One region of the Staphylococcus sp. AS1337 genome, then DNA from elsewhere that is predicted to be linked to it. Evidence: predicted binding sites of a transcription regulator. Region 1 holds the regulator's gene; the other holds the start of a gene.

Region 1 (17,440 bases):
ACTACATTACGCCGATTAATGAATTTATATGGCTTCAAAGAAGCATTACAACAATCTACATTACCTATGTTTGGAACGTGTGCTGGATTAATAGTGATGGCTAAGCATATTGTTGGTGAAGAAGGTTATTTGGATAAATTAGACATCACTGTTCAAAGAAATTCATTTGGCAGACAAGTGGATAGTTTTGAAAGTGAATTAAATGTACAAGGTATCGCAGAAGATATTGAAGGTGTTTTTATTAGAGCTCCACATATTGAAGCGACACATGGTGAAGTATCAGTGTTAAGTACAGTTGGTGAAAAAATTGTAGCAGTTCAAGAAGGACGTTACTTAGGTGTATCCTTCCATCCAGAATTAACTGATGATTATAGAGTGACACAGTATTTTATAGAAGAAATCGTAAAACCTACATTGATGACAGAAAAGGTGTAATAGATAGAACTTCAATAAAATATATGTCGCGTAAGGAATTTTTTAATAAGGCACTTCGTTAAAAATAATGAGTAGTTATTTTATAAGGCGAAGTGTCTTATTTTAGCTTATAGTTTAGAGAAGAAGAGAAGATATGTAGATTGATGTCTACTATTTGTAAATATAGATATAACAATTTAGCAAGTATTAAAAAAACACACTTCCATGCGATAGGAAATGTGTTTTTTAGTTTGCTTGTGGTATGTAGCAATATTTTAATTTTGTAATGGAAATAGTTGATATTATATAAAATGTACTTAAATCGAACGAATAAGCTTTTTATATTTGCAGATATCTATGTCCAAGTTACATTTTTAAATAAAGAATCCGGCAATAGCTGCTGAAATAAATGAAACAAGTGTAGCACCGAATAATAATTTTAGTCCAAAACGAGCTACGATATCACCTTTTTCGTTGTTAAGTGATTTAATTGCTCCAGAAATAATACCGATAGAGCTAAAGTTTGCAAATGATACTACGAATACAGAAATAACACCTTTAGCATGAGCGCTCATATCTTTAATCTCACTTAAACTTTGCATTGCAACAAATTCATTTGACAGTAATTTAGTAGCCATGATGGATCCGGCTTGTACTGCATCATCCCAAGGTACACCAACTAAAAATGCAAATGGTGCAAAGACAAATCCGATAAGCGTTTGGAAGTCCCAAGTGATACTGCCGCCAGATAAGCCGGTAAAGATTGCACTAACAACACCATTAAGTAAAGCAATGATAGCGATATAACCTATTAACATTGCACCTACGATGACTGCAACTTTAAAACCGTCTAAGATATATTCACCTAACATTTCGAAAAATGATTGTTTACCTGATTCGCTCTCATCAACGATAAGTTTATCTTCTTTTGCATCAATTTTATAAGGATTGATTATAGAAGCAATGATGAAACCACCAAAGAGATTTAATACAACTGCTGTAACTACAAAACGTGGTTCAATTAATGTGAAATAAGCACCGATAATTGAAGCTGATACTGTAGACATTGCAGAAGCTGTTAATGTATATAGACGTTGTTTAGGAATATGTGCTAATTCCTTTTTCAATGAAATAAATACTTCTGATTGCCCTAAAATTGCAGCGGCAACAGCATTATATGATTCTAAGCGGCCCATGCCATTAATTTTTGAAATGGCTAAACCTAAAACGTTGATAATCCAAGGTAAGATTTTTGTATATTGTAAAATACCAATTAAAGCTGAAATGAATACGATTGGTAATAATACATTAAAGAAGAAGGGCGGGTTCTTAGGATCTACAAATTCAAATCCACCAAATACAAAGTTCACACCTTCTGCTGCTTTTGCTAGTAAATAATTAAAGCCGTCTGATATGCTACCGATAACTGTAATACCAAATTTAGTTTTGAGTAAAATAAATGCGAATACTAGTTGTATTACAAGTAGTAAACCGACATATTGCCAACGAATATTTTTTCTATCTGAGCTAAATAGAAACGCCAATGCAAGAAACACTGCTATCCCAATTAAACCAATAATAATATGCATAAGTCATTCATCCCTTTTAATTTTTCTTAACTCCTATAATACAATAAATTAGATAGCACTTACATCTTTAATTAAAAATTTTTAAAACATATTGGTTGAAAAAGGTCAAAGTTGGTCATATAATATAGTCAAAGAAGGTCAAAAGAGGTGATAATCATGCACAACATGTCTGACATCATAGAACAATACATTAAAAAGTTATTTGAAGACACCAATGAAGACGTTGTAGAAATTCAACGTGCCAATATTGCGCAGCGCTTTGACTGTGTGCCTTCCCAGCTTAATTATGTAATCAAAACACGTTTTACAAATGAGCACGGCTATGAGATTGAAAGTAAAAGAGGTGGTGGCGGATATATTCGAATCACCAAAATTGAAAACAGAGATGAGACAGGTTATATTAATCATTTACTTCAATTAGTTGGTCCATCTATTTCACAACAGCAAGCTTATTACATTGTAGATGGCTTATTAGATAAAAATTACATTAATGAACGTGAAGCAAAAATGATACACGCCGTTATAGACAGAGAGACATTAAAAATGGATGTATTATCGAGAGATATTATTCGAGCAAATATTATAAAACGGTTATTGCATGTTATAAATTATTATTAAAGTGAGGTGTTTCGTCGTGCTATGCGAGAATTGTCATTTGAATGAAGCAGAAGTGAAATTGGCAGTGAAAGGTCAAGATGGTATAAATGAAAAATGGGTTTGTTCCACATGCGCACAAGGTGGTAACCCATGGACTCAAAATCAGCAAATTCAATCGCAAGATGACATTGAAGGCGCATTTGTAGTGAAGCAAATCTTACAACACTTAGCTGCTAAACATGGTATCGATTTTGATGAAATTGCTTTTAAAGAAGAAAAACGATGTCCTACTTGTCATATGACATTAAAAGATATCGCACATGTTGGTAAATTTGGCTGTTCAGATTGCTATGCTACATTCAAAGATGACATTGTCGATATTGTACGACGTGTGCAAGGTGGTCAAATCGAACATGTAGGAAAAACACCACATTCTTCACACAGAAAATTAGCATTAAAAAAACAAATAGAAGAAAAAAGTTCATATTTAAAACAACTGATAGAAGAACAAAACTTTGAAGAAGCCGCCGTTGTTCGTGACGAAATTAAAGCATTGAAAGAAGATGGCGAGGTGAAACATGATGAGTAAAAATGATATTAGTGCATACATGAGTGAATGGATGCGTGATAGAGAAGAAAGTCCAATTGTGATGTCTTCGAGAATACGATTAGCAAGAAATTTAGAAAATCATGTACACCCATTAATGTTTTTATCAGAACAAGATGGTTTTCGAATAATTAACGACGTACAAGATGCGCTTCCTGACTTGTCTGTACAACGTTTGGACTCAATGGATCAACAAAGTAAATACAAGCTTGTCGCGAAACATCTTATAAGTCCTGAATTAATAAGACAACCTGCTTCTGCCGTATTACTCAATGAAGATGAATCTTTAAGTATTATGGTTAATGAAGAAGACCATATACGTATTCAGGCCATGGGTAACGATTTATCACTATCAACATTATACGAAAAAGCTTCAGAAATTGATGATCAACTTGATAGTGAATTAGATGTAAGTTTTGACGAAACTTTAGGTTATTTGACAACATGCCCTACTAATATTGGGACAGGCATGCGTGCCAGTGTCATGTTGCATTTGCCTGGATTGACAATAATGAAACGTATGAATCGCATTGCTCAAACAATTAATCGTTTTGGTTTTACAATTAGAGGTATTTATGGAGAAGGATCTCAAGTTTATGGTCATATATACCAAATTTCAAACCAACTTACTTTAGGCAAAACAGAAGAAGAAATCATTGAAAGCTTATCAGAGGTAGTGCAGCAAATTATTAATGAAGAAATGCAAATCCGCGAACGATTAAACCGACATAATCATATAGAAACATTAGACCGAGTATATCGTTCGTTAGGAATATTAAAATATAGTAGACTGATATCTATGGAAGAAGCTTCACTAAGATTAAGTGAAGTGAAACTTGGTTTAGATTTAGGCTATATTGAATTAGAAGACTTCAAGTTTAACGAGTTAATGGTTGCAATACAATCACCTTTCTTATTAGACGAAGAAGATGATAGAACAGTTAATGAAAAAAGAGCAGATATATTAAGAGAACATATAAATTAGGAGGTCATACTATATGCTATTTGGTAGACTAACAGAACGTGCTCAACGTGTACTAGCACATGCTCAGGAAGAAGCAATACGCTTAAATCATTCGAATATTGGAACTGAACATTTACTTTTAGGTTTAATGAAAGAGCCTGAAGGCATTGCAGCTAAAGTTTTAGAAACGTTTGATATTACTGAAGAAAAAGTAGTTGAAGAAGTAGAAAAATTAATCGGCCATGGTCAAGAACAAATGGGCGCATTACACTATACACCTCGTGCGAAAAAAGTAATTGAATTATCAATGGATGAAGCTAGAAAATTACATCATAATTTCGTAGGAACAGAGCATATCTTACTTGGATTAATCAGAGAAAATGAAGGTGTCGCAGCTCGTGTGTTTGCAAACTTAGATTTAAACATCACAAAAGCACGTGCACAAGTCGTTAAAGCTTTAGGTAGCCCTGAAACAAGTAATAAAAACGCGCAAGCTAATAAATCTAATAATACACCAACGTTAGACAGTCTAGCTCGTGACTTAACAGTTATCGCAAAAGACGGCACTTTAGATCCTGTCATTGGTAGAGAAAAAGAAATTACAAGAGTCATTGAAGTCTTAAGTCGTCGTACTAAGAACAATCCTGTATTAATTGGTGAACCAGGTGTCGGTAAAACTGCTATTGCTGAAGGCTTAGCACAAGCAATTGTTAATAACGAAGTACCTGAAACACTTAAAGGTAAACGTGTAATGTCATTAGATATGGGGACAGTTGTTGCTGGAACAAAATATCGTGGTGAGTTTGAAGAGCGCTTGAAAAAAGTAATGGAAGAAATTCACCAAGCTGGAAATGTAGTATTATTTATCGACGAATTACACACACTAGTAGGCGCAGGTGGTGCAGAAGGTGCTATTGATGCATCTAACATTCTTAAACCAGCATTAGCTCGCGGTGAATTACAATGTATCGGTGCAACTACTTTAGATGAATACCGTAAAAATATTGAAAAAGATGCAGCGCTTGAACGTCGCTTCCAACCTGTTCAAGTTGGTGAACCGACTGTTGAAGATACAATTGAAATCTTAAAAGGATTGCGTGATCGTTATGAAGCACATCACCGTATTAACATTTCAGATCAAGCTTTAGAATCAGCAGCTAAATTAAGTCACCGTTATATTTCAGATCGTTTCTTACCAGATAAAGCGATAGACTTAATCGATGAAGCAAGTTCTAAAGTAAGACTTAAGAGTCATACAACTCCACCAGACTTGAAAGAAATTGAACAACAGATAGAACAAGTTAAAAACGAAAAAGATGCAGCTGTCCATGCTCAAGAGTTTGAAAATGCAGCCAACTTGCGTGATAAGCAAACAAAATTAGAAAAACAATATGAAGAAGCAAATAACAACTGGAAAAATTCTCAAAATGGTGATAACACATCTCTATCAGAAGAAGATATTGGTGAAGTCATCGCTGGTTGGACAGGAATTCCTTTAACTAAAATTAATGAAACTGAATCAGACCGTCTGCTTAACTTAGAAGATACACTTCATAATAGAGTGATCGGCCAAAAAGATGCCGTTACATCTATTAGTAAAGCAGTTAGACGTGCTAGAGCTGGATTGAAAGATCCTAAACGTCCTATCGGTAGCTTTATCTTCTTAGGGCCTACGGGTGTAGGTAAAACTGAGTTAGCTCGTGCATTAGCTGAGTCTATGTTCGGTGAAGATGACGCAATGATTCGTGTTGATATGAGTGAGTTTATGGAAAAACATGCTGTCAGTCGTTTAGTTGGTGCCCCTCCAGGCTATGTAGGTCATGACGATGGCGGTCAATTAACTGAAAAAGTAAGACGTAAACCTTACTCAGTGATTTTGTTTGATGAAATTGAAAAAGCGCACCCTGATGTGTTTAATATTCTGTTACAAGTATTAGATGACGGTCACTTAACAGATACAAAAGGTCGTCGTGTAGACTTCCGTAATACAGTTATTATTATGACATCTAACGTAGGTGCACAAGAATTACAAGACCAACGTTTCGCCGGTTTTGGAGGCGCGTCTGAAGGACAAGATTATGAAACAATCCGTAAGACAATGATGAAAGAATTGAAAAACGCATTCCGTCCAGAATTCTTAAACCGTGTTGATGATATTATCGTCTTCCACAAACTTTCTAAAGAAGAATTGAAAGAAATTGTGACAATGATGGTTGATAAACTAACAGAACGCCTTTCTGAACAAGATATTAATATTACAGTTACAGAAGCTGCTAAAGAAAAAATTGCTGAAGAGGGTTATGATCCTGAATATGGTGCTAGACCATTAATTCGTGCAATTCAAAAAACAGTTGAAGATAACTTAAGTGAATTAATTTTAGAAGGCAATCAAGTTGAAGGTAAAGAAGTAATAATTAACCATGATGGCAAAGAATTCAAGTATGATATTCAAGAAAGAAAAGGTACAACTAAAGATAAAGAAACAACTGAATCTTAGAAGTTAAGTATAAATTAAAGCAGTACTTCTCAAATATGTGGATGCATATTTGGGGAGTGCTGCTTTGTTTTTATATTGTATAAACAATAGAGTAGTATTTACCTTGATAAATGAGTAATATTTAAAAAAGTCAAAATATAATATCAGTGATACTCTATACACAAGCATGGTATTTTATAAAATAGCTTTTCGCTAAAGATTAGAATCCTTAAGTTATTAAGATTTTTAAATAACTATATACGAATATTTTTCGATTGAATTGTTTGATTATGAATAAAATTTGTTTTTAAACAGACAGAGGTTTAAAATAGATTTGTTCAATGAAAGATGGAGGTGCAGTTTTGGCTAAAAAGAAAGTGATTTTTGAATGTATGGCCTGTGGTTACCAGTCTCCAAAGTGGATGGGGAAATGCCCAAACTGTGGTGGTTGGAATCAAATGGAAGAAATAGTCGAACAAAAGGCTGCGAGCCCAAAACATGGTGTGCGCAGTCGAGACAATATTTCTAAAGTGCAAAAATTAAATGACATTAAACATGAAACGACGCCACGAGTAAAAACAAACTCTGAAGAGTTTAATAGAGTACTCGGTGGCGGTATAGTAAATGGTTCGCTCGTATTAATAGGCGGTGATCCGGGTATTGGTAAATCAACATTACTTTTACAAATTTGTGCAGCATTATCACAATCTAAAAATGTGTTGTATATTACAGGTGAGGAATCATTAAATCAAACCAAATTAAGAGCAGAAAGATTAGATGAGGACTCAAGTCAATTAAATGTGTTTGCTGAAACAGATTTAGAAGTTATACATGAAACAGTTAAGCAACTCAAACCAGATCTACTTGTAGTAGACTCAATCCAAACTATTTTCCATCCAGAAATCAGTTCGGCTCCAGGTTCTGTGTCGCAAGTTAGAGAAAGTACGCAAAGTTTAATGAATATAGCGAAACAATTGAATATAGCTACATTTATAGTGGGACATGTTACGAAAGAAGGTCAAATAGCTGGTCCACGTTTACTTGAACATATGGTAGATACAGTCCTTTACTTCGAAGGCGACGAGCATCACGCGTATCGTATTTTAAGAGCAGTTAAAAACCGTTTTGGCTCTACAAATGAGATGGGTATCTTTGAGATGCAGCAAACTGGATTAAAAGGAGTTAAGAACCCGTCGGAAATGTTCCTTGAAGAACGTTCGACTAATGTACCTGGTTCAACTATTGTTTCTACAATGGAAGGTACGAGACCGTTACTTATAGAAGTACAAGCGTTAGTGACTCCAACTACATTTAATAATCCAAGACGTATGGCGACAGGGATTGATCATAATCGATTGAGTTTGCTCATGGCAGTGTTAGAAAAGAAAGAGAATTATTTACTACAACAACAGGACGCTTATATTAAAGTGGCAGGGGGTGTACGTTTAACAGAACCAGCTGTAGATTTAGGTATTGTTGTTGCAACGGCATCAAGTTTTAAAGATTTAACAGTTGATGGTTTAGACTGCTTTATTGGAGAAGTAGGACTCACAGGGGAAGTTAGACGAGTTTCTCGTATAGAGCAACGTGTACAAGAAGCGGAAAAATTAGGATTTAAGCGTGTAATTATTCCAGAATCAAATATTGGTGGATGGCAATTTCCAAATGATATCAAGGTCATTGGTGTTAAGAATGTCCATGAAGCATTAAAATATGCACTAACAAAACAATAAATTAAAAACACAAAGCTATTTAGGTTAAGTATATATTTAGTTTAGCCTGAATGACTTTCTAAAGGAAGGTGAGTTAACCTGTGAACATTATAAGACTCATTGTTATCTTGTGCTATATTATCTTGGGTGCAAGTATAGGTGTGTATCTATTACCAGAGATAGTCAATGACGCTGGTCTAAACCATTTACCCCTATTAACAAATACTTATTTCAATGGGCTACTAGGGATTATTATATTCTTTTTAATCTTTGGTTGGTTTATTAAAAAAGCAACATATGCTTTAAAAGAATTAGAACAAACAATTATGCGTCAAAGTGCAGTAGAAATATTATTTGCTACAATTGGACTAATGATAGGTTTATTAATTTCTGTTATGATATCTTTTATTTTTCAAATTATCGGCAATAATGTCATTAATCATTTTGTGCCAATTATAGTTACTATTATTTTAGGTTATTTCGGCTTTCAGTTTGGTTTGCGAAAGCGTGATGAAATGTTGCTATTTTTACCAGAAAATATGGCGCGTTCAATGTCTATTAATGCACGTAATGCGGTACCTAAAATTATTGATACAAGTGCCATTATCGACGGGCGTATATTAGATATTATAGAGTGTGGCTTTATTGACGGAGAAATATTAATTCCTCAAGGTGTTATTAATGAACTTCAAGTCGTTGCAGATGCGAACGATAGTGTTAAACGTGAAAAAGGCCAAAGAGGTTTAGATATATTAAATGAATTATATGATACCAATCATCCAACGAGAATTATACACCCAACTAAGTCTCATAGTGATATCGATGCGATGTTAATTAAATTAGCGCAACATTATAGAGCACATATTATAACAACGGATTTTAATCTTAATAAAGTGTGTCATGTTCAAGGTATTCAAGCGTTAAACGTTAATGATTTATCTGAAGCAATCAAACCTTCAGTGCACCAAGGTGATCGCTTTAAACTATTGCTTACTAAAATGGGGAAAGAATCTGGTCAAGCAGTAGGTTATTTAGATGACGGTACTATGGTCGTTGTAGATAACGCTAAAAAACATATAGGCGAACATATCGATTTAGAAGTAATTAGTTTGTTACAAACTTCTTCAGGTCGAATAATTTTTGCAAAAAAATTAAATTAATTTGTAAGTAAAGGTTTCATTTGGAATTGTAGCGCCCAAAGTTACAGTTTTACATGAAGCCTTTGTTTTTAACTGCTTGAAAAATTAAGCAGAACTATAAGATAATTTAAGCACAGTAATATCATATTACTAGTTAAAGTGCTACAATAGATAGCGAAATTATATTTCTATAAAAGTGGATTGTTTATTCAGTTGTATAAAATTATGCAAAGTGCTTTTTAGATTAGGATACTTTAAAAAATTATAAGCTATGGTATGCTTAATAAGCGATAATCATAAACTTATTAATAGTTGAGCGTTATTTTCTTGGTGAACTACACATAGGTGAGTTAACATACGTTCAGCCTATTTACTGTGTGAATTTGTGTAACTTGAATATTAACTTAACCAATAAAAACAAACATTTAAAACGGGAGTGAACATAATGAGTGATCGTGTAAGAGTGAGATATGCACCAAGTCCAACAGGCTATTTGCATATCGGTAATGCAAGAACTGCATTATTTAACTATTTATTTGCTAAACATTATGATGGAGATTTTGTAATTCGTATTGAAGATACGGATAGTAAACGTAACTTAGTTGATGGAGAATCATCACAATTTGATAATTTAAAATGGTTAGGCATAGAATGGGATGAATCTGTAGATAAAGATAAAGGTTATGGACCTTATCGCCAGTCAGAACGCGCAGAAATTTATAACCCATTAATTAAGCAATTATTAGATGAAGATAAAGCCTATAAATGTTATATGACTGAAGACGAATTAGAAGAAGAGCGTGAACAACAAATAGCACGCGGTGAAATGCCTCGTTACGGTGGTAAACATGCACACTTAACAGAAGAAGAACGTCAACAGTTCGAAGCTGAAGGTCGTCAACCATCTATACGTTTCCGTGTACCAAAAGATACGACATTCTCATTTGATGACATGGTAAAAGGTGAAATTTCGTTTGATTCAAATAATATGGGTGACTGGGTCATCGTTAAGAAAGACGGCGTACCTACTTATAACTTTGCCGTAGCAATAGACGATCATTATATGGAAATTTCTGACGTAATTCGTGGAGACGACCATATTTCTAATACACCAAAGCAGTTAATGATTTTTGAAACATTTGGTTGGGAAGCGCCTAGATTTGCTCATATGTCGCTTATAGTCAATGAAGAACGTAAAAAATTAAGTAAACGTGATGGAAAAATCTTACAATTCATCGAACAATATCGTGATTTAGGTTATTTACCAGAAGCACTATTTAACTTTATTACGTTGTTAGGTTGGTCACCAGAAGGTGAAGATGAAATTTATTCTCCAGAAGAATTTATTAAGATTTTTGATGAAAAACGTTTATCTAAGTCACCAGCATTTTTCGATAAACAAAAACTAGCTTGGGTTAATAATCAATATATGAAACAAAAAGATAGTGAAACGGTATTTGAATTAGCATTGCCACATCTAATTAAAGCAGAGTTGATTCCTGAAAATCCAACTGAAGAAGATTTAGATTGGGGCCGTAAACTTGTAGCACTTTACCAAAAAGAAATGAGTTACGCTGGAGAAATCGTACCTTTATCAGAATTATTCTTCCGCGATGAACAAATTTTAGGTGATGATGAGCAAGAGGTGATAAATGGTGAACAAGTACCTGAACTTATGAATCATTTATACGGTAAATTAGAAGTGCTTGAGCCATTTGAAGCGGCAGAAATTAAAAAAACGATCAAAGAAGTTCAAAAAGAGACAGGTATTAAAGGTAAACAATTATTCATGCCTATCCGTGTAGCTGTAACTGGCCAAATGCATGGACCCGAATTACCAAATACAATTGAAGTTTTAGGTAGAGAAAAAGTATTATCTCGTTTAAAAAAATATGTTTAAAGTAAAGTTGTAGCATGTAAAGATTGTGTTAAATTGATAATACTTGAAAAATTACATCAAACAACCTATGATTAACATTGAAAATGGCAAAGGATTAGTATGTGATGAAAGTGTATAGAGAGTGTGCGGTAGCTGCAAGCACATCACTGAAATTACGGAATGCACCTTTGTGCAAATGAATTAAATAAACTTTAAAGAGTAAACAAAAGTCGTTTTAGTTTGGATCATTGCGAATGCATTTAAACAAGTGGCTGTGTTTAAAATAAGAGTGGAACCGTGCTAAAGCAAAGCGCCTCTAACAATTTTAGTTAGGGGTGCTTTTTTAATAAGGAGGTAGCAACCTTGTTTAAATTTTTAAGAAGAATTAAAGATGATGTGAATATGGTGTTTGAACAAGACCCAGCTGCGCGTACTACGTTAGAAGTGATTACATCTTATGCAGGTGTACATGCGGTTTGGAGCCATTTGATTGCACATGAACTGTATAAAAAGAAAAAGTATGTTTTGGCTAGGCTTATTTCTCAAGTTACACGTTTTTTTACAGGTATTGAGATACATCCAGGTGCCCAAATCGGTAGACGTTTGTTTATTGATCACGGTATGGGTGTAGTCATTGGAGAGACATGTCGTATTGGTGATAATGTAACGATTTATCAAGGAGTTACTTTAGGTGGAACGGGTAAAGAGAAAGGGAAACGTCATCCAGATATCGGTGATAATGTATTAATTGCTGCAGGCGCAAAAGTGCTTGGTAATATAACAATTAATGCTAACGTGAATATTGGGGCTAATTCAGTAGTGTTAAATTCAGTGCCAAGTTATTCAACTGTAGTAGGTATACCAGGGCATATCGTGAAACAAGATGGCAGACGTATCGGGAAAACGTTTGACCACCGTAATTTACCTGACCCAATTTACGAGCAATTAAAAGAGTTAGAAAAACAACTTGAGAAAACAAGAAATGGAGAGATTCAAGATGATTACATTATATAATACATTAACACGTCAAAAAGAGACGTTCGAGCCTATTGAACCAGGTAAAGTTAAAATGTATGTTTGTGGACCGACAGTGTATAATTACATCCATATTGGTAATGCAAGACCAGCAATAAACTATGACGTAGTAAGAAGATATTTTGAATATCAAGGCTATGAAGTCATTTATGTATCTAACTTCACTGATGTGGATGACAAATTAATCAAGCGTTCTAAGGAGCTAGATGAATCAGTTGAAACGATTGCGGATCGTTACATCAAAGCGTTTTATGAAGATGTAGGTGCTTTAAATGTAAAAAAAGCGACATCAAATCCACGTGTAATGAATCATATGGACGAAATAATCAAGTTTATAAAAGAACTTGTAGACGAAGGCAATGCATATGAAAGCGCTGGCGATGTTTACTTTAGAACACGGAAATTTGAAGATTACGGCAAATTAAGTCATCAGTCACTTAATGACCTAAAAGTGGGCGCACGTATTGAACAAGGTGAACAGAAAGAAGATGCGTTAGATTTCACATTGTGGAAAAAGGCTAAACCAGGTGAAATTAGCTGGGACAGCCCGTTTGGAGAAGGTAGACCAGGCTGGCACATCGAATGTTCAGTTATGGCATATCATGAACTAGGTGCGACAATTGATATCCACGCAGGCGGAACGGATTTACAATTCCCTCACCACGAAAATGAAATTGCGCAGTCAGAAGCACATAACCATGAACCTTTCGCTAATTATTGGATGCATAACGGATTCATTAATATAGATAATGAAAAGATGAGTAAGTCGTTAGGTAATTTTGTATTAGTGCATGACATTATTAAACAAATTGACCCAGACGTTCTACGCTTTTTCATGATTAGTGTCCATTATAGAAGTCCTATTAATTATAATATGGAACTTGTAGAAGCTGCGAAAAGTGGCTTGGAACGTGTGCGCAATAGTTATCAAGCTATTGAAGAACGTGAAGCAATTGCAACAGATGTGGAAGATCAATCTGCATACATTACTGAAATCGACAATATTTTAAAGCAGTTTGAAACTGTGATGAACGATGACTTTAATACTGCAAATGCGATTACAGCATGGTATGATTTAGCGAAATTAGCTAACAAATATGTGTTAGAAAACACTACTTCGGTAAAAGTCTTAGCGCGTTTTAAAGAAGTGTACCAAATATTTAGCGATGTGCTTGGCATTCCACTAAAAGATAAGGCAAGCGACGAATTGTTAGATGAGCAAGTTGAAGCTTTAATTGAAGAACGAAACAATGCTCGTAAAGAAAAAGACTTTGCACGTGCTGATGAAATTCGAGATCAATTAAAAGCACAAAACATTATACTAGAAGACACGGCTCAGGGTGTGAGATTTAAACGTGGCTAATATTGATAATAAACTATTAAATCCACTAACACTTGCCTACATGGGTGATGCAGTTTTAGATCAACACGTAAGGGAATATATCGTACTAAAATTAAAAGCAAAACCTAATCGATTGCACCAAGAAGCAAAACGTTATGTCTCTGCTAAAAGTCAGGCTCAAACGCTTGAATTTTTAATGGAAAATAATTGGTTTACTGAAGATGAATTAGATATTGTTCGTCGAGGCAGAAACGCTAAAAGTTATACCAAAGCTAAAAATACAGATATACAAACTTATAGAAAAAGTTCGGGCTTAGAAGCAGTCATTGGCTATTTATATTTAGAAAAAGAACAAGAGCGTTTGACGGCTTTATTGGAAAGTGTCGTACAAAATGTAAACGAAAGGTAGTGATAATATGGAAGAGATTGTAATCGTTGGGCGACATGCTGTAAAAGAAGCAATCGTTTCAGGCCATACAATTAATAAAATTTTAATTCAAGATACTATCAAAAAAGGCCAAATCAATGAAATTTTAAAAAAAGCAAATAGTAGAAAAATCATAGTTCAATCAGTACCGAAATCGAAAATCGATGGATTATCTGATTCTCCTCACCAAGGGATAGCGGCTTATATCGCACCATATGAATATGCAGATTTTGATGCGTTTTTAGAAAAGCAAAAAGCTCAAGATAAACTATCTACGGTATTAATATTAGACGGTTTAGAAGACCCGCATAATTTAGGTTCTATCTTGAGAACGGCAGATGCATCAGGTGTTGATGGTGTCATCATACCTAAGAGACGTTCAGTAGCGTTAACGCAAACTGTCGCTAAAGCATCTACTGGTGCCATTCAGCATATACCAGTTATGCGAGTGACAAATTTAGCTAATACAATTGAAACATTAAAAGACAATAGCTATTGGGTCGTAGGTACAGAAGCGGATAATTCTACAGACTATAGAGAAATGGATGTAGCAATGCCGTTAGCAATCGTTATTGGTAGTGAAGGTCAAGGTATGAGTCGTCTAGTTAAAGATAAATGTGATTTTTACATTAACATTCCGATGGTTGGACATGTAAATAGCTTAAATGCCTCAGTAGCGGCAAGTTTAATGATGTACGAGGTATTTCGTAAACGTAACAACATTGGAGATAAGGTATGAAGGATAGGTACTTAATCATTGATGGATATAATATGATTGGTTATTCTCAGGAATTGAGCCGCATTGCGCAAGATAATCTTGAGGAGGCACGTGAACAATTACTTATAGCGATAGCAAACTATAACGCAATGATTGCAGATGAAGTCGTCTGTGTTTTTGATGCTTATGAGCAATCGGGTGTCCATTCTGAATATATGTATCACGGCGTTAAAACGATATTCACAAAAGAAAAAGAAACGGCAGATAGCTATATTGAACGCTATGTGTATGATTTGTATGATAAACATACTAGACACATTACAGTTGTTACGAGTGATATGAGTGAGCAACATGCGATATTTGGTGCTGGAGCATATCGTGTGTCTTCAAGAGAGATGTGGAGAGACTTAAGAGAAAATGAAGTGTCTGTATCCAAAAAACTAGATGGCTTTAATGAACAAAAACCACGAACTAGGATAGAACTTTCAAATGAGATTTTAGAAGAATTTGAAAAACTTAGACGTGGAGACAATCATCAATAACATTATTGTCCACTTGATTTTTGGAGCATAGTCGCTGTATCCTATCTTTACTTTTGAAGAAAGGAAGCTACTATGTTAGAACCAAACAATCATGAATTCACAGCCTCAAAAAATGCAGAACTAAATATTTTTGAAAAGCATGATTTACCTAAAATATTTACAGCACTTATACCTTTAATACGTAAAAGGTTAAAACACTTTTCTGTTCATCCAAATGATCAAGAAGATTTGTGCCAAGAGGTGCTGATAAAACTTTTTCAAGCGTTTAGACATTTTGACTTTAAAAGTACTATACCAATTGAACATTATGTGAATCGTGTTATTAAGAATGTAAAAAATGACTATATTCGTAAGAAGTTCTATGGTTATGAAAGGCAAACATTATTGATTAACGAGTTTATAGTGTCCTACAATAATAGTAAGATGGAATGCCCTATAGACAAGCATCTCCTAGCTATAGAAGTAGGAGAATATATCCAACAATGTGTGTTAAACTTAACTAAGTTGGAACAAGTGGTTGTCATTTACTTATTGAAAGATTATAAGCCAAAAGAAATTGCAGAATTATTAAATGTACCGAATAAAGTAGTTTACAACGCGATACATCGTTGTAAAATAAAACTAAGATACCTTCTAGATGATTATTAATTAGAGCTATTCAAAGGGTTGTATGACATGAATTGGTACGCGATTGACGATTGACAATTGACTTAGATGTTATGTATAGTAGATTGGTATTATAATGAGTAAGGGGAAGTCTAATGAAAAAAGTGCCATTAACTTGCGAAGTATGTGGTAGTAGAAATTATAACGTTCCCAAACAAAGCAATCTTGCATCTAGATTAGAATTGAAAAAGTTTTGTTCGAGATGTAATGCACATACGATGCACAAAGAATCAAAATAATATAACGACATATGAAAGTTCACGATTGAGTAAATATGCCCTTCCATTTAAGTTGAGAGTATTGTATTTGCTTGATTTGTTGTATGGAATAAGCAAATAAGGAATAACGAAATATACGGAGGTCTTATAAATGGCTAAAAAAGAAAATTTCTTCCAAGGCGTAAAGTCAGAAATGGAAAAGACAAGTTGGCCAACGAAAGAAGAATTATTTAAATACACAGTCATTGTTGTAGCTACAGTAGTATTTTTCTTAGTGTTCTTCTATGCCTTAGACTTAGGAATTGGTAGAATTATAGAATTAATTAAATAGATAGGAGTGACGACATGTCTGAAGAAGTTGGCGCTAAGCGTTGGTATGCTGTGCATACTTATTCTGGTTATGAGAATAAAGTTAAAAAGAATTTAGAAAAACGTGTTGAATCTATGAATATGACTGAAAAAATATTCAGAGTTGTTATACCAGAAGAAGAAGAGACACAAGTTAAAGATGGGAAAGCCAAAACATTAAGTAAAAAAACTTTCCCTGGTTATGTGTTAGTCGAATTAATTATGACTGATGAATCATGGTATATAGTAAGAAATACACCTGGTGTAACAGGATTTGTTGGTTCAGCTGGTGCTGGATCAAAACCTAATCCATTACTTCCAGAAGAAGCACGTTTCATTCTTAAACAAATGGGCATGAAAGAGAAAACAATCGATGTCCAAGTTGAATTAGGTGAGCAAGTGAGAATTAAATCAGGTCCGTTTGCTAACCAAGTTGGAGAAATTCAAGAAATTGAAATCGATAAATTCAAACTCACTGTTCTTGTAGACATGTTTGGTAGAGAAACACCAGTAGAAGTGGAATTTGATCAAGTAGAAAAATTATAAAGGTATATAAGTAATGCTAGATTTGCTAAAGCAAGAAGTATTACTTTGCATGTGTTAATAACCCCTAATCATTAAAATGATAAGATTAGAGGAACGCCTGAGCGATGGCTCATGCATTAAGAACCCCTAATCATTAAAATGATAAGATTAGAGGAACGCCTGAGCGATGGCTCATGCATTAAGAACCCCTAATCATTAAAATGATAAGGGGTTCTATAAAA
Region 2 (17,440 bases), on a different contig from region 1:
CTCCTTTTTTATGCTTATTTCTCTTTCTTTTTACCAGTTTTAGGGTCGATACTCTTATCAATTTTCACATGTTTTAGGGTAGTATCTCCACCAATTTGATGATACACCAAACCTTTAACTTGAGGATTAGTTAAATGCGCTTCCCCTTTTTGGTAAATCGGTGCAACTGGCGCTTCTGCTAACAATAATTCCTCTGCTTCCTTCATTGCTGCATTTCGTTCTTCAGGTTTCTTCAATAATTTGCCATTGGCATCTTTAACTAATTTATCGAATTCTTTATTGCCCCATCCTGTATTATTAGATGGATTACCTGTAGTCATAATATTCAAGAAAGTTAATGGATCTGGGTAATCTGGTCCCCACCCAGATAATGATGCTTCAAATGTCTCAGAATGTTCTTGATTCACCCTTTGTTTAAACGGTAATTGTTTAATATTCATTGTAACTCCTGGCAAATTACTTTCAACTTGTGCCTTGATATATTCTGCTGAAATTTTTGCATCTGGAGTATCTTCCGTATTCATTGTAAATGTTAGCTCTTTGATACCTAACTCTTTTTTGGCTTTCTCTAAATGTTGTTTTGCTGCTTTAGGATTATATGTTAACGGCGAATCAATTGATTCGGTAAAATCCTTACCATCTGGCGATTTAGCAGTTAGTTTAGATGTAAAGCCATCTGTAGCTTCAGAACCATTATTTTTAACTGAATTTACATAGCCTTCTTTATCGATAGCCTGAGAAATTGCTAACCTTAAGTCTTTGTTTTTAAATTCGGGTACATTGTCTCGATTTAACTTAATATAAAATGTACTTGCTAATAAACGTTTCTTTAATCCTGGATTATCTGCATATTTATCAACTTGGTCGGCAGTTATCGTTGTATCGTCTACAGAACCTGTGTCATATAGTGACGCACCTGCTTGCTGATCTTTCAACACTTTATAATTTACACGATCTAAATTCACTGCTTTTTTATCCCAATAATCATCATTTTTCACAAGTTGTATTTTATCTTCCACTTTCCAATCTTTTACTTTAAACGGTCCATTGAACACTGTTTTATCAGCTGTAGTACCATATTGTTGTCCAGCTTTCTTCACAGCTTTTTCATTTTGTGGCATAAACGTTGCAAAGGCTAGCATCTCATTCATATATGGTATTGGTTTTGTTAATTCCACTTTTAATGTGTGGTCATCAACTGCTTTAACTCCTAGCTCATCTACGTCTTTTTTGCCCATATTTATTTCTTCAGCATTCTTTAAATCATACATAATATAAGCATATTCAGATGCAGTGTCTGGGTTAACGACACGTTTCCACGCAAATTCAAAATCATGTGCTGTAACGGGGTCACCATTAGACCATTTTGCATCTTTACGCAAATCAATCGTCAAAGTTTTACCACCATTACTTTCTTTTGGCATAGCTTTTGCAACACCTGGTTTCGCTTTATCATTTTTATCTAAGGTATATAAACCTTCATATACCTGATTATATATATCAAATGAAACTGTATCAGTAGCTAAGGCCGTATCTAATGAAGAAATATCTTGTGGTATCACTTTTCTAAATACATCCCCTTTATCGGAATAAATTCCTTCAGCATTGCCACAGCCTGCTAATACAACCGATAGTACTACTAAAATAATTAAAAACTTAGATTTTTTCATCATTTCCCCCCCTTTCCCTGTTAAACAGAAGCCTCTTGTGTTTGAGATTTTAATTCTTCAGCTTCTTCATCTGTAGTAAATACATAATGATTCGCTCTAATTTCATGTAATGAGCGTTGATTATTCTTAGTGTCATCCTCTTTAAACTGAGTTCTTTTTCTAACTCTTTCACTTTCAGGGTCAGGCTGAGGTACAGCAGAAAGTAATGACTTCGTGTAGGGATGCATTGGGTGATTGTATATTTCATCCGCACTACCTATTTCTACAATTTTACCAAAATGCATAACCGCAATTCTGTCTGAAATGTATTTAACCATTGATAGGTCATGAGCAATAAATAAAAATGTTATGCCGCGTTCTCTCTGTAATTTTAATAATAGATTAACGACTTGTGCTTGTATTGAGACGTCTAACGCCGAAATAGGTTCATCTGCAATAATAAACTCAGGCTCAACTGCTAGTGCTCTTGCAATCCCGATACGTTGACGTTGACCACCTGAGAATTCATGAGGATAACGATTGGCATGCTCTTTGCTTAAACCAACAGTTTCTAACAAATCATAAACACGTCTTTTTCGGTCTTTTACCCCTGTTGAAAGTTTGTGTATATCAATACCTTCAGCTACGATATCCATTACCTTAAGTCTTGGGTTTAAAGAAGCATAAGGATCTTGGAAAATCATTTGAATTTTTTTATTGAATTTCAAAGAATCTTTACGATTTTTAATTTTTTGGATATCCACGCCTTCATATAAAATCTCGCCATCCGATATTTCATTTAATTTAATAATTGCTTTGCCTGTCGTTGACTTTCCACATCCTGATTCACCAACAAGTCCAAATGTTTCACCTTTATAAACATCAAAAGAAATGTTTTCAATAGCTCTAACTTCGTTTCGTTTACCTTCGTTAAAATATTGTTTTAAATTTTTCACTTGCAATAATAACTCATTACTATTCTCCATTGAAAGACACCCTTTCTACCTGTTGTGGTTTATCAAAGTTATTTGGCATATTACGCAAACGTTTTTTGACCATTTCGGGTGGTTCTACGTGAGGTGCACGATCGTCCAGCAACCATGATTTCACAAAATGTGTTGGCGATACTTGATACCACGGTGGTGGTGTCTTAAAATCAATATCTAAAGCAAATTGGCTACGATCCGCAAACGCATCACCTTTTGGCGGATGTAACAAATCAGGTGGTGTACCAGGAATCGCTAGCAACTCTGTCTCAGTGCCAGTTGTTAAGTCTGGCATTGAAGAAAGTAAGCCCCAAGTATATGGATGTTTAGGATCATAGAATATTTCATCTACATCACCTGTTTCTACCATTTGACCGCCATACATTACAGCAACTCTATCCGCTATGTTTGCTACAACACCTAGGTCATGTGTAATAAATATAATAGAGGTACTGATTTTATGTTGAAGCTCCTTCATAAGCTCTAATATTTGTGCTTGCATTGTTACATCGAGTGCAGTTGTAGGCTCATCTGCGATAAGTACTTTTGGTTCACATGCGAGAGCCGTCGCTATAACGATCCTTTGTCTTTGTCCACCTGAAAATTGATGAGGATACGCATTAAATCGTTTTTCAGCATTTGGTAAACCAACTAGATTCAAAATTTCAAGTGCTCTTTTTTTAGCATTTGCTTTATTATAATTTTTATGTTTAATTAGTGGTTCCATAACCTGTTTTCCAATTTTCATAGTTGGGTTTAATGATGTCATCGGGTCTTGGAAAATCATAGAAATGTCTTTACCGCGCAATTTAATTAATTCTTGCTCTGATTTTCTCGCTAAATCTTCACCTAAGAAATTAATTTGTCCTTTTTTAATTCTTCCGGCGTCACCTTGAAATAATTTCGTAATAGCTTTTGTTGTTACTGATTTACCCGAACCAGATTCACCAACAATTGCTAATGTCTCTCCTTTATCGATAACAAAGTCAACGCCTCTTACCGCTTGCACTTCCCCTGCGTCGATATCAAAGGAAACATGCAAATCACTAACTTCTAATATTCTTTCTGACATATCTGTTGCCTCCTTTTATTATCTACGCATTTTCGGATCAAATGCATCACGTAATCCATCACTAAATAGATAGAAGAATAAGATTAGTAAACTTAATACTAACGCTGGTATAAATAGTTCATGTGGGTGGATGAGCAACATAGCTCTACCTTCATTTACCAAAGAACCCAAAGATGTTCTTGGTGCAGGTACCCCAATACCAATAAAGCTTAAGAATGCTTCAAAGAATATTGCGTTAGGCACTGTAAACATTGAAGTCACTACAATAACACCTAACGTGTTAGGTAAAATATGTTTGAAAATCAGTTTGAATTTTGATGCACCCAATGTTTTTGAAGCCAAAACAAATTCTTGGTTTTTCAACTTTAAAAATTCTCCACGAACAACACGACTCATACCAATCCATCCTGTAATAGCCATCGCTAAAATAATCGTCCATATAGATGGTTCAAAGATCAGTACAAATAAAATCACAACAATAAGTGTTGGAATAGAAGCTACAACTTCTATTATACGTTGCATGACATTATCTATTCGACCTCCAAAGAATCCTGATATTGCTCCGTATATGACACCTATAAATATATCTAGTAAAGCAGCGACAACACCAATAAATAATGATACTTGTGCACCTTGCCATGTTCTTGACCATAAATCTCTACCTAATTGGTCTGTACCGAACCAGAAGTTCTCTTTAACCCCTGCTTCTTTATAAGCATCGACACCTTGTGCACCCTCACCATCAAAAGGTAAGAATGAAATTTGGTCTAGCACTGGTATCTTAGCAGGTAGATTACGACGCTCAACATCTTGTTCAGCATAATCATGTGAACTTAACAGTGGCCCTATTAACGCTAATAACACAATGAAAATCAAACCAATCATCCCTACTACTGCGAGTTTATTACGTTTCAATTGTGTCCATGCATCTTGCCAAAAGTTTTTGCTCTCTCTTTGCATTTCAGGTTCTTTTTCAATATCATTGTTACTTCTAATAAAGTCGGATGCTGGAATAGCTTCAGAGGTAGTAGTCATCACTGCATTTGAATGATCATCATTTAATTTTTCATCTCTTTTATCAGCCATTATTTTTTACCCCCTTGTACACGTATACGTGGATCAATAACACCATATAATATGTCTACAAGGAAAATGGAAACAATAAATAGTGTACTGAATAAAATCGTCGTTGCCATGATAACTGGGAAGTCATTTGTTGTTATTGATCTAACGAATTGATCCCCTAAACCAGGCACACCAAAGATATTTTCAATTGTTAATGTACCTGTCAGGATACTCGCTAACATAGGCACAATAATTGTTATGACTGGAATTAATGCATTCCTTAATGCATGACCAAATAGCACTCTCATTGTTGAATTACCTTTGGCACGTGCTAACAAGATATAATCTGAACTTAATACTTCAATCATTTCCGCTCTTATGTATCTAGCCACGGTTGCTAGTACTGCTGCAGATAAAGCTAGTGAAGGTAGCACTGCTGTTGATAACCCTTCCCAACCCGCAACAGGAAACCACTGTAATCTTACTGAAAAGACATACTGCAATAATACTGCTAATACAAATGACGGTACTGAAACAGCAATAACTGAAATTACCGTTGCAGAATAATCCACCCAGGTGTTTTGCCGTACTGCTGCTATGACCCCCAAAATCAAACCTAGTATTACACCGATAACCATCGCTGTCATCCCCATCTCAAATGACGGTAATAATCTCGGTTTTATTAAGTCCCAAACAGGTTGGTTGTCATATTGGAATGAGTTACCAAAGTCCCCCGTAACTACATTCTTTAGATAACTGGCATACTGTACAGGTACCGGATCATTCAGACCATATTTTTCATTTAAAATTTGTTTCTGCTCTTCATTTAATTTTTCATCATTAAATGGTGAACCAGGCATTAACTTCATTAAGAAAAACGTGATCGTTATGATTATGAATAATGACAAAATCATATACCCTAATCGCTTCATAATATACTTAAGCATATTTTATCCCCCTTTAATTTCAGAATAAACATTCCCTTCAAAATATTCAGAAATATTTAATAACATTATACTTTTAGTTCATATTTTAATCAACATTGTTTTACTTTACATTATTAAAGTAATCAATTTTTAAATAAATTTATTAATCTTATAAGTATTGTTGTAAAAGAAATTCCATTAATTATTATTCATTTTTAAGTAATTTTAAGTTACAATAAATTTATTAATTAAAGGAGACAAAATAATGAGAACTTTAACTTCTATATTTGGTTGGGCGTTTTTAACACCCATACTTTCTTTGCTGTTTTGGTTTTTCTTTTCACATACCTTAATATATTTTATTAATATTTTCTTCTATATTTCGATTTCATTAACCATATTCTTTTATATTATCATTATCGTTCAAGAAGGTATTTTTGATCCTACAAGTTATGGTTTTAGAAGACTAAAATATCAACTTTCAAGTAAAAAACACAAAGATACCATAGAAAATGATGAATTTTTTAAACCTAAACAAGTTAAAAAAGATGACTATTTTGTCTCTCCATGGGTAAAAATTGCATTTAGTTTTAATTTATTTTATTTAATACTCACAATCGTTATATCATTTTTAATTTAAAGTCCAACCTAATTGGTTAATTTAATTAATTAAAATAATGATTCGTTATATATGTTTTGTAATGCTATCAAACATTCAAACAAAAAATTAGCCCGAGACACCTACTTATGTCTCGGACTAATGCGTTATAATACCACTAAATGATTATAGTTTTACTGCTAGTTAGCTTTGCTAAAAACAGATTAATACAACTAAATCATTTTAGCTAAAATTGATTTGTTGCTCTCTTTTTATTATTTCGTTTCAATATTCGGGTTACAAAACAAAGCATAATATAACAATACAAACCCTATTAAAACAACGGTTGCAACATATACCGACATCATCCATGGTAAAACAAAAGCCCCTATAATTAATCCAGAACGTGCTAATAAATTACCACCATAAAACGAAACCATACCAAATGTATTATATGTACTACGTTTATCATCTGGTATCATTAAAAATCTTTGTGCGTTTTGTATAGGCGAATATATTAACTCCCCTAATGTAGCAATAATTGAGAATAAACATAAAATCCAAAATGAACTCGCAGACGTCAACACACTATAACCAACGGTATATAATATAATACCTAAAATAAATGCAATTCTTTTGGATGTTGATTCCACAACTCTATTTACTGTAAAAGTTAATGTAGCTACAACAAGTGTATTGATTATCATAATAACAGTAAACATTCTCACTCCATCTATGTAAAACCCAAAAAAGCTTAATGGTTCAAAATCAGACTTCAACCTAACCACAATATAAGAATTTAAACTTAACTCTGCCATAATTACTAACATAAAGCCTAAATTTAACATCATAAAGTATTTATCTTTAATAACAGTATGGTAACTATTAATAAAATGTTTAAATTTTGATGTTAATTCTTCTTTTTTGTTATAAACTTGCTCTACATCATAGTATTTCTCAAAAAGGTACCAACTTATAAGCATTGCTAAGAAAAATATCATAAATAATAATCGTTTATGACCTAAATAGAGTAAAGCACCTAGCACCATTCCAATTGCTGTGCTAATATTAAACATCCAATAATTTAGTTGATACACGTATTCGCGAACTTCTTCATAAATTGCATCCATAATCGCTGCCTCAAAAATAGGTTCACTCGCAGCAAACATAATTTCAAAAATAAAGACTGTCACACAAAAAACAACTAATCCTATACCATCCATAGTAACTGTTATACTTAAAATAATAAGACAAATTGCATAAAGAAAATGAATGTAATTTACCACTTTCTTCCTATTATAATTGTCCCCTATATACCCTCCTATGAAGGACACAATGAAACTTACAATAAGATTTGTAATTAAGAAAACACCCGCAAATACTGCATTCACTTTACTAGTTAAATATAATGCCAAAAAAGGTAAAATCGCTTGGCTCGCAATAATTAATATAAAATCTGCTATAAGTCGTGTTTTTAATGTTGTGGATAGAGTTAAAAACCTTTTCATCTTATGTCCCCCCTTTGTTTACTTTATCAATGTTTAGTATTATACATTAAATGTATATTGTGAACAGATGATTAAATAAATTATACTTTTAAATACTAATATGGCCAATAAGGATATGCTTTAACTATTTAAATACTTCATATGTTTTATTTGCTTAAATAAAACTAATTTATACTAACAAGAGCATTTATAAATATTAGTCTGCCTATTTTGAATAAAGCCTCAAATAGAGATTAAAATATTTTGATAAATTTTTAAAATATATCTTTCAAAATTTACCTGAACGCAAAATAAACCAAACACTAAAAATATAGCGTTTGGTTTATTTTAATATTTATAATATAACAGTATGAAAATACTATACAATTTTAGTCACTAAATTTCTTCAACACAATCACTGCATTATGTCCACCGAAACCTAAACTGTTACTCATTGCATAAGTAATATCTAAATCTTCTGCTTGGTTAGGAACGATATCTAAATCACATTCTGGATCTGGTGTGTTCGCATTAATTGTAGGTGCAATACGGCTATCTCTAATTGAAAGCGCAGAAAATATTGCCTCAATACCACCTGTTGCACCAAGTAAATGACCTGTCATTGATTTAGTTGAACTTACTTTTAATGTAGAAGCAGCTTCACCAAATGTATTTTTTATAGCTTGGATTTCAGTTAAGTCACCCACTGGCGTACTTGTACCATGCGCATTAAGATATTGAATATCTTTAGCTTCAATACCAGCATCATCCATCGCTGCTTGCATAGCACGAGAGCCGCCTTCACCTTGTGGTGCTGGAGCTGTAATATGATATGCATCTCCAGTCGAACCATACCCTACAACTTCTGCATAAATTTGAGCACCGCGTGCTTGTGCTGATTCTAAAGACTCTAATACTACAATACCAGCACCTTCACCCATGATGAATCCATCACGACCTTCTTGGAAAGGGCGACATGCGGTTTCTTTATCATCATTTGTAGATAATGCGCGACTAGCACTAAATCCTGCAATTGCCATATGTGTGATTGGCGCTTCAGCTCCACCTGTAACCATTGCATCTGCATCACCACGTTGAATAATCTTGAACGCTTCCCCAATTGAGTTTGTACCAGTTGCACAAGCTGTTACTGTAGAACCATTTGGACCTTTGGCACCAATATCAATAGACACTTGGCCTGTTGCCATATCAGGTATAAGCATTGGTACAAAAAATGGGCTCACTTTTCTTGGACCACGGTTAATTAATTGATTATGAGAAATTTCAAATGTTTCCATACCGCCAATTCCTGAACCAATCCATACTCCAATTCTATTGGCAGTTTTTTCGTTAATTTCAAGTTTAGCATCTTGAACCGCTTCTCTAGCAGCTACTAACGCATATTGAGTAAAACGATCCATTCTACGTGCTTCTTTTTTCGGGATATGGTCTTCTATATTAAAATCTTTTAGTTCTCCAGCTAAATGAACACTGTAATCTGTTGTATCTAATCTTGTAATATTATCAATACCACTTACACCTTTCAACGCGTTATCCCACGATGATTTAGCATCGTTGCCTAGAGGTGATAATGCGCCAATTCCTGTTATTACAACACGCTGTTCTTTGCTCATAATTTATCCTCCTATTTTCCCCATCTTAGTGTGACAGCGCCCCATGTTAAGCCGCCACCAAAACCGACTAATACAAGGACATCGTCATCTTTAATTTTACCGTTTTCTAATTCTTGGCCGATACTTAATGGAATAGATGCTGCTGACGTATTTCCGAATCTATCTACAGAAACACTCATTTTTTCTTTGGTAATACCCAAACGTTCTCTAGCAGACTCCATTATTCTAATGTTTGCTTGGTGTGGTACAAACATATCAACATCATCAGGTGTTAAATTTGCTTTAGCCACCGCGTTTGTTGACGCTTCACCCATGATTCTTACAGCAAACTTAAATACTTCACGACCGTTCATAAATATTTTGCCATTTTCTGGGTTTAAAAATAAGTGTTTTGCTCCTGAGCCATCTGAACCTAGTTCATAACTTAAAATACCACGCCCTTCTGATACCTCACTAATAACTACTGCGCCAGCACCGTCTCCAAATAAAATAGCTGTTGAACGATCTGTAAAGTCAGTGATTTTAGATAATTTATCTACGCCGACAACTAATATATTTTTATAATCACCAGATTGTACAAATTGTTTTGCATTAATCATTGCATACATAAAACCACTGCATGCTGCAAGTTGATCCATGGAAGCAACTTTCCCCACGCCTAATTTTTCTTGTAAAATATTAGCTACTGTTGGGAAAGGAAAATCACCTGTCGATGTCGCTACAATAATCATGTCGATTTCTGAAGCTTCAATCCCTGCATCTTTGATTGCTTTTAAGCTCGCTTGATAAGCCATGTCAGAAGTTTCTTCGTTTTCATCTGCCCATCTACGCTCTTTAATACCAGTCATTTGTGAAATCCACTCATCTGAAGTTTCTAAAAATGATTCAAAATAGGTATTTTCAACAACTTTTTCAGGTGCGTATGCACCAAAACCTTTAATACCCACATCCATGGTTGTACACCTTCTTAATCTTAATTTTAATTTTTATTTGAATTAAACTTTTAATACCAGGTATTAATTTAACATAATACACATTTCAAATACAAGAACAACACATCGAAATTTTAAATATTACTTCTCTCTATACAAACTACACTTAATTATTTATAATGAAGTTATATATATTATATTGGAGGCATTACATAATGAAATACCTCGCAGTTTTATTTTGGTCTATTGTTTTATTACAAATGATTAATTTCGTACTTAATAGTTTGAATGGTGGCGGTGAACTTAACTATGTAACACCGATCTTTGGAGCGATTGCTTTTACAATTATTATCGTTTTATTTGATATGATGATTAAACCTAGTAAACATGAGGCCAAAGAACACCACTAAATATGGCGCAGGACAATATTCTTATGATTCCATTGTCTTATCTACGTCAAAGATGACTATAACATTAAACAAGTCCAAGGCATATAAATGTCTTGGACTTGTTTTTTTATAATAAAAGGGAACGCCTCAGAAAACAAGTGCTTAATTTGCTTTCTATTACGCGTTCCCAACTAAATTATTTTAATTAGCAAAATTGCTTTATAATTAATAGTATTTATTAAACTGTTTCGGGTTTATTTTCAGAAAATGTTAAACCATCATCAGTCAATGCAATATCGATAGTTGTACCTTCAGGTAAGTTTTCTCTAATCATTTTACGTGCTAATGGTGTTTCAATTTGTCTTTGGATGAAACGTTTCAATGGTCTTGCACCGAACTGTGGTTCATAAGCTTCTTCGCCTAACCAAGCTTTTGCTTCATCTGATACATTGATTGAAATACGTTGCCCCATTAATCTAATATTTAACTCTGTTAATAATTTTTCAACAATTAAACTCATGTCTTTAATAGATAAAGGTTTAAATAAAACAATGTCATCCATACGGTTAATAATTTCAGGTTTAAAATATTGGTTTAAACTGTTCATCACAGCTTTTTCTGTTGTTTCAGTTATCACACCTGAATCTTTAACATTTTCTAATAAAATTTGCGAACCTATGTTACTAGTCATTATAATAATTGTATTTTTAAAATCTACTTCACGCCCTTTAGAATCCGTCAAGCGACCTTCTTCAAGTATTTGTAACAATACGTTAAATACATCACTGTGAGCTTTTTCAATTTCATCTAATAGAATTACAGAATATGGATTACGGCGAACCGATTCTGTTAATTGACCACCTTCGTCATGTCCTACATAACCTGGAGGCGCTCCAATTAGACGAGAGACAGAATGTTTCTCCATATACTCACTCATATCAATGCGAATCATGTGTTTCTCTGAATCAAATAATGTTGATGCTAATGATTTAGCTAATTCTGTTTTACCTACACCTGTAGGACCTAAGAATAAGAAACTACCAATAGGTCTGTTAGGATCTTTGATACCTGCACGTGCTCTTACAACAGCATCAGAAACTAAATCTACTGCTTTATCTTGTCCAACAACACGTTCATGTAGTATATCTGAAAGGTTCAACAGTTTCTCTCTTTCAGTTTCTACAAGTTTCGAAACCGGAATACCTGTCCATGAACTAACAATATCTCCAATTTCTTCATCAGAAACAATTTCACGAATAATACGTTCATTATCTCCATTTTGTTCATTTTGGAATGCATCCTCTAATTCGCGTAATTCTTTTTCTAATTCAGGAATTGTACCATGTTGCAATTCAGCTGCTCTTTCTAAGTTGTAATTATTTTCAGCATCTTCTAATGCCTTTCTATTTTCATCTAATTCCGTACGTTTTTCTTGTAACTTAGCAATTTTTTCTTTCTCTTCTTCAACACGAGATTGAATTGCGTTTTGTTTTTCCTTTTCATTGGATAATTCTTGTTGTAACTCTTGTAAACGTTGTTTACTTGCATTATCGGATTCATTTTTCAATGCACTTTCTTCGATTTCTAATTGCATTACTCGACGATTAACTTGGTCTAATTCTGTTGGGTTAGAACCCATTTCTGTTCTAATTGTCGCACACGCTTGGTCAACTAAATCGATTGCTTTATCTGGAAGAAAGCGATCTGTGATATAACGGTCTGAAAGTTCTGCGGCCGCTACTAACGCCTTATCTTGTATACGTACACCATGATAAACTTCATAGCGTTCTTTCAAACCACGTAAGATTGAAATTGTGTCTTCTACATCTGGTTCCGATACATTTACTTTTTGGAAACGACGTTCTAAAGCTGAATCTTTTTCAATATATTCTCTATATTCATTTAGTGTTGTAGCCCCAATACAGTGCAATTCACCTCTAGCAAGCATAGGTTTCAACATGTTCCCAGCATCCATTGCACCTTCAGTTTTACCAGCACCTACAAGCATATGAATTTCATCTATAAATAATATAATTCTACCGTCTGAATCTTTCACTTCTTTCAAGACTGCTTTCAGTCTTTCTTCAAATTCTCCACGATATTTTGCGCCTGCAACAAGTGCACTTAAGTCTAATTCAAATATTGTCTTATCTAATAACGACTCAGGTACGTCTTTTCTAACAATTCTCTGCGCTAAACCTTCAACAATAGCTGTTTTACCTACACCTGGCTCACCGATAAGCACAGGATTGTTTTTTGTTTTTCTACTTAAGATTCTTACGGTATTTCTTATTTCTTCGTCACGTCCAATCACTGGATCCATATTACCTTGACGAACTTCTTCAACTAAATCTCTACCATATTTTTCTAAGGCTTCATAATTTGCCTCTGGATTTTGTGTCGTCACATGGTTTCCCCCTCTTATTTTTTTAATAATTTCTACGATAATTTCTTTTTTATTATCCACATATTGTTTTGTTGTATCATCAACATCCATTGCAGCTAATATGATATGTTCCATTGAAATGTATTCATCTTCATATGATTTCATATATGATTCTGAACTATTGAATAATTCATTTGCTTTTGAACTAATATATTGTCCGTATTGAATGTTATCTCCTTGTACGGTTGGATAGTTTTTCAATTTATTAGTATATGCATTGTTTAAATGTTCAGTATCAATATTAGCTCTTTCTAACACACTTTTAAATAAACTTTCGTTTTCTTCAAGCGCTGCTTTTAATACAGCTTCAATTTCTATATTTTGGTTTTCATTTGCTTTTGCTAATTCAACAGCTTTTTGTAAAGCTCCTTGAACAGCATAGGTCATTTGATTAATATCCAAAATGATTCACCTCACCATTTAGTATTTGATCAAGCGTCTTTAAGTTTGACTTTGACTTTCTTTGACCTTAACTTAATTATAGTCCTTTCAATGTTACTTTTCAACACTTATGATTATAATTTTTAAATTTTTTCAACATTGTTAAAGCTTGTTATATTAATGTTTTCCCCATTATCTAAATTAAATAAACACCCCTTTTCCTCCATAAATTTTTACAAAATAATATCATTAACTATTTTATTACTAATAAAGTACTTAACGTTTTAGTAACTTTTTAATAAGTTTTAATTTAATGAATAACTAAAAATTAAAAAAGCGAGAACACACTACTCCATTTTTTAAAATGAATAGATAATCTCGCCAAGCTATGCTAGTAAACTAGCTTTAAAATTGAAATGAGATGCTATTACTTACCAACTTCACATACTAATTCTTTATAATAGATTCATCTAACCCCACTGTCATTCTCTTTTGTAAAGTCATGCAAACTCTATTTATCCTTTTTAGGAGTAATATGTTTTAATATTTCATCTATCATTGCTTTGATACCCGTATTTTCTAAATGTATACCATCAGGTGCAAAATATTCTGAATGACCTTCAGATCTTTTGTACCAATCAATTAAAGTAACATTATCATGTTTTTTGGCAGCGTCTGACATCAACTCATTAACGTGACTTTCATAATTTCTAGGTACTCGAGTATTCACTAAATATACTTGAGCTTCACCGAATTTTTTAATTAATTCATTTAATTGTTCTTCGGAAAAATCTCCATTTGTTCCCAACTCTAAGATAACTTGATCTGATTTTTGATTATAATTTTGATATTTTTGATCAACTAATGGTGTCGCTTCATATAAATTCCTACCAACTTGGCCATCAATATTAGCATGTGGTACTTTCATTTTAAAGGTTTCTCCAATATCAACCATTACAGAATCTCCAATTAGTAATGGTTTTAAATCTGCATATACTTCATTATCTTTATCTTTTTTAGAGTCAGAACCTCCTAAAAAGTTAACATTATCAACTGGAATTGGTCTGACTAAATATTTATCTATTTCATTCGTATTGTACGACGTTGCTTTATGATTTATATCATTTTTCCCTAGTTTGTCAAAGCTCCCTACAAAGACAAATATTGCAGGCAATAAAAATAGAATTAACACGATTGATCTAATTACTGCCTGTTTATTTCCACGTGAGATACTAAATGCTCTTATACCCTGTTTTCTAAACGGTGTCTCTATATAACGATAAGACATTTCTGCCAACACAATAGTTAAAATAATATCAATAACATAAACATAAGCAGGTAATTGTCCATCTACATAATATGAATGTATAAAGCTAATTACAGGAAAATGCCATAAATACAAACTATAAGAACGTTTCCCTATGTAAATAAATAACGGGTTTCCTAATATTTTAGCAAAATAACCAGAAGGATGTACTGCGCTAATAATTACAAATAACGTCAATCCTGAAATTAAATAAAAACCACCATTATATATCCAATTACTATTTTCATTCACTTTAAAGAACAGCATTAATAATAGTGCGATTCCAATAATGCCTATACTATCAATGATAGTTCTCAATATATAGTTTGGGTTTTTCTTTAATTTAAACGGAGGCCAAACAAATGCAAAAATCACACCTAATAGCATGGTCTGTAACCGTGTATCAGTACCAAAATAAACGCGTGAATGGCCGGTTTGTGCTTGGCCAATAATAATCATTGTTAATAAAGAAACTAATGAGATTATCCAAAGCACTAAAGTTACATTTCTATATTTCTTTATTGTGAGCAGTAATAAAATAAAGACGATAGGAAAAATAATATAGAATTGTTCTTCAATTGCAAGTGACCATAAATGTTTTAATGGCATAAAAGCAAAATGTTCGAAATAATTAACATCTGTTGCAATGTACCACCAATTAGATACATAAAAAATAGCTGCAAAGGCATCTTGTTTAATATTTACAATTTCAGCAGGTTTAAATATTAAACTTGCTACCGTTATAACCATCACAAGTACCAACATGGCTGGGATTAACCTTTTAATTCGCCTTAACCAAAATTGTTTTAAATTAATAATACCTGTGGACTCATATTCAAAAAGTAATAAGCTAGTTATCAAATAACCGGAAATCACAAAGAATGTATCTACACCTAAAAAGCCACCAGTCAACCACTGTTTGTTTAAATGATAGATTATAATACCTATGACCGCGATTGCTCGCAATCCATCTAAACCTGGCATATAGCGAGTATTATACTTTAACTGCTTATGCTTATTTAAATTATTGTTCATTTCTATTCATTCTTTCATCCCCAAAATAAAATATTTTATTATTATTCCTCATCATACACTCAATTATTGTAATGCTTCTGTAATACAACTGCAATTATTTTAATGAATTGCACTACAGAAAAAATATGTTTTTAAATGCCCTGAATTTTAGCTAAAAAAATAGCCCAATGTACAATTAAGTACATTAGACTATTTTATAATTACTATTTTAATTTTGTTTAACCGATACCTAAAGCAATTTTAGCATAACGAGACATCATTTCTTTGCCCCATGGTGGACTCCAAACAATATTTACTTCTGTATCTGAAATCTCTGGAATTTCTGCTAACACCATTTTAACTTGATTTACAATTTGAGGTCCCATTGGACACCCCATAGATGTTAAAGTCATTTCTACAGTACATAAGCCTTCGTCATCTACGTCTACGTTATATATTAAACCTAAGTTTACGATATCGATACCTAACTCAGGGTCAATAACCATTTCTAAAGCATTCAATATGCTATCTTTTAATCCTTCATCCATACATTTCACCTCTTTGTAATTAATCATACTAACAATATATCAAATATCTTACAAAACGCCAATAAAATGCTATGATATTCATACGTCAATTATTAAACATTAAGGAGAATTCAATGGAACCTTATTTAATTTGTCTAGATTTAGACGGAACACTTTTAAATGATGAAAAAGAAATCACACCTTATACAAAAGAAGTATTAACTAAATTACAAATACAAGGGCATAAATTAATGATTGCCACTGGTAGACCATATAGAGCTAGCCAAATTTATTACCATGAATTGAATATGGATACGCCAGTTGTTAACTTTAATGGTGCATTCGTACATCATCCCAAAGATGATCAATTTGAAATCAAACATGATGTATTAGATTTAGATTTATCAAAAAATATTATAAAAAGTTTGAATGATTATGGTGTATCTAATATCATTGCAGAAGTCAAAGACTACGTGTTTATTAATAACTATGATCAAAGATTATTTGATGGATTTTCAATGGGCAATCCAAAAGTAGAAACTGGAGATTTACTCACTTCATTAACTGAACCCCCTACATCTATTTTAGTTGAAGCAGAAGAATTCATGATTCCTAGAGTCAAACAAATGTTAACACGCTTTTACGCAGAAAACATAGAGCATCGTAGATGGGGATCACCATTTCCAGTCATTGAAATTGTTAAACAAGGAATTAGTAAGGCACGCGGTATAGATTACGTAAAGACTCATTTAGGTATCGACAGAAATCATATTATCGCGTTCGGTGATGAAGATAATGACTTAGAAATGATTAAATATGCTAAATACGGTATTGCCATGGACAATGGCTTGGACGAACTTAAACACGTCGCAAACCAAGTTACATATTCTAATAATAAAGATGGTATTGGACGATATTTAAATGATTATTTCCAATTAAATATGCCTTATAAAGAAACTATAAAATCTCAAATTTAATTTGCGATTTTAATTTGAGGAGGCCATTCAATATGAATAAAATTGTAGTCG

What was found. Region 1 encodes CtsR, which represses protease genes until heat stress. Its sites were predicted from a motif close to ATGGTCAATAAAGGTCAAACA; they were not measured.
Region 2: the regulator CtsR is predicted to act here: its motif matches at 13,635-13,655, upstream of clpB (ATP-dependent chaperone ClpB).

What each region holds. Positions count from the first base shown of each region.
Region 1 is NZ_JBOIHZ010000004.1:354,926-372,365, reverse strand. Features, by position in the region: gene pdxT (pyridoxal 5'-phosphate synthase glutaminase subunit PdxT) at 1-435, shown strand, start outside; gene ACSUE0_RS09130 (NupC/NupG family nucleoside CNT transporter) at 789-2,003, opposite strand; gene ACSUE0_RS09125 (CtsR family transcriptional regulator) at 2,160-2,621, shown strand; gene ACSUE0_RS09120 (UvrB/UvrC motif-containing protein) at 2,638-3,189, shown strand; gene ACSUE0_RS09115 (protein arginine kinase) at 3,182-4,192, shown strand; gene ACSUE0_RS09110 (ATP-dependent Clp protease ATP-binding subunit) at 4,206-6,668, shown strand; gene radA (DNA repair protein RadA) at 7,010-8,380, shown strand; gene ACSUE0_RS09100 (PIN/TRAM domain-containing protein) at 8,461-9,519, shown strand; gene gltX (glutamate--tRNA ligase) at 9,944-11,398, shown strand; gene cysE (serine O-acetyltransferase) at 11,741-12,391, shown strand; gene cysS (cysteine--tRNA ligase) at 12,375-13,775, shown strand; gene ACSUE0_RS09080 (Mini-ribonuclease 3) at 13,816-14,163, shown strand; gene rlmB (23S rRNA (guanosine(2251)-2'-O)-methyltransferase RlmB) at 14,171-14,920, shown strand; gene ACSUE0_RS09070 (NYN domain-containing protein) at 14,917-15,441, shown strand; gene ACSUE0_RS09065 (sigma-70 family RNA polymerase sigma factor) at 15,514-16,089, shown strand; gene rpmG (50S ribosomal protein L33) at 16,203-16,346, shown strand; gene secE (preprotein translocase subunit SecE) at 16,477-16,656, shown strand; gene nusG (transcription termination/antitermination protein NusG) at 16,671-17,219, shown strand.
Region 2 is NZ_JBOIHZ010000005.1:99,456-116,895, reverse strand. Features, by position in the region: gene ACSUE0_RS09790 (peptide ABC transporter substrate-binding protein) at 15-1,670, opposite strand; gene ACSUE0_RS09785 (ABC transporter ATP-binding protein) at 1,691-2,635, opposite strand; gene ACSUE0_RS09780 (ABC transporter ATP-binding protein) at 2,625-3,707, opposite strand; gene opp3C (oligopeptide ABC transporter permease) at 3,726-4,793, opposite strand; gene opp3b (oligopeptide ABC transporter permease) at 4,793-5,719, opposite strand; gene ACSUE0_RS09765 (DUF3899 domain-containing protein) at 5,964-6,338, shown strand; gene ACSUE0_RS09760 (MFS transporter) at 6,572-7,804, opposite strand; gene fabF (beta-ketoacyl-ACP synthase II) at 8,173-9,417, opposite strand; gene ACSUE0_RS09750 (beta-ketoacyl-ACP synthase III) at 9,429-10,370, opposite strand; gene ACSUE0_RS09745 (YjzD family protein) at 10,565-10,759, shown strand; gene clpB (ATP-dependent chaperone ClpB) at 10,977-13,586, opposite strand; gene ACSUE0_RS09735 (acyltransferase family protein) at 14,077-15,906, opposite strand; gene ACSUE0_RS09730 (metal-sulfur cluster assembly factor) at 16,125-16,433, opposite strand; gene ACSUE0_RS09725 (Cof-type HAD-IIB family hydrolase) at 16,547-17,389, shown strand; gene ACSUE0_RS09720 (CoA-disulfide reductase) at 17,422-17,440, shown strand, end outside.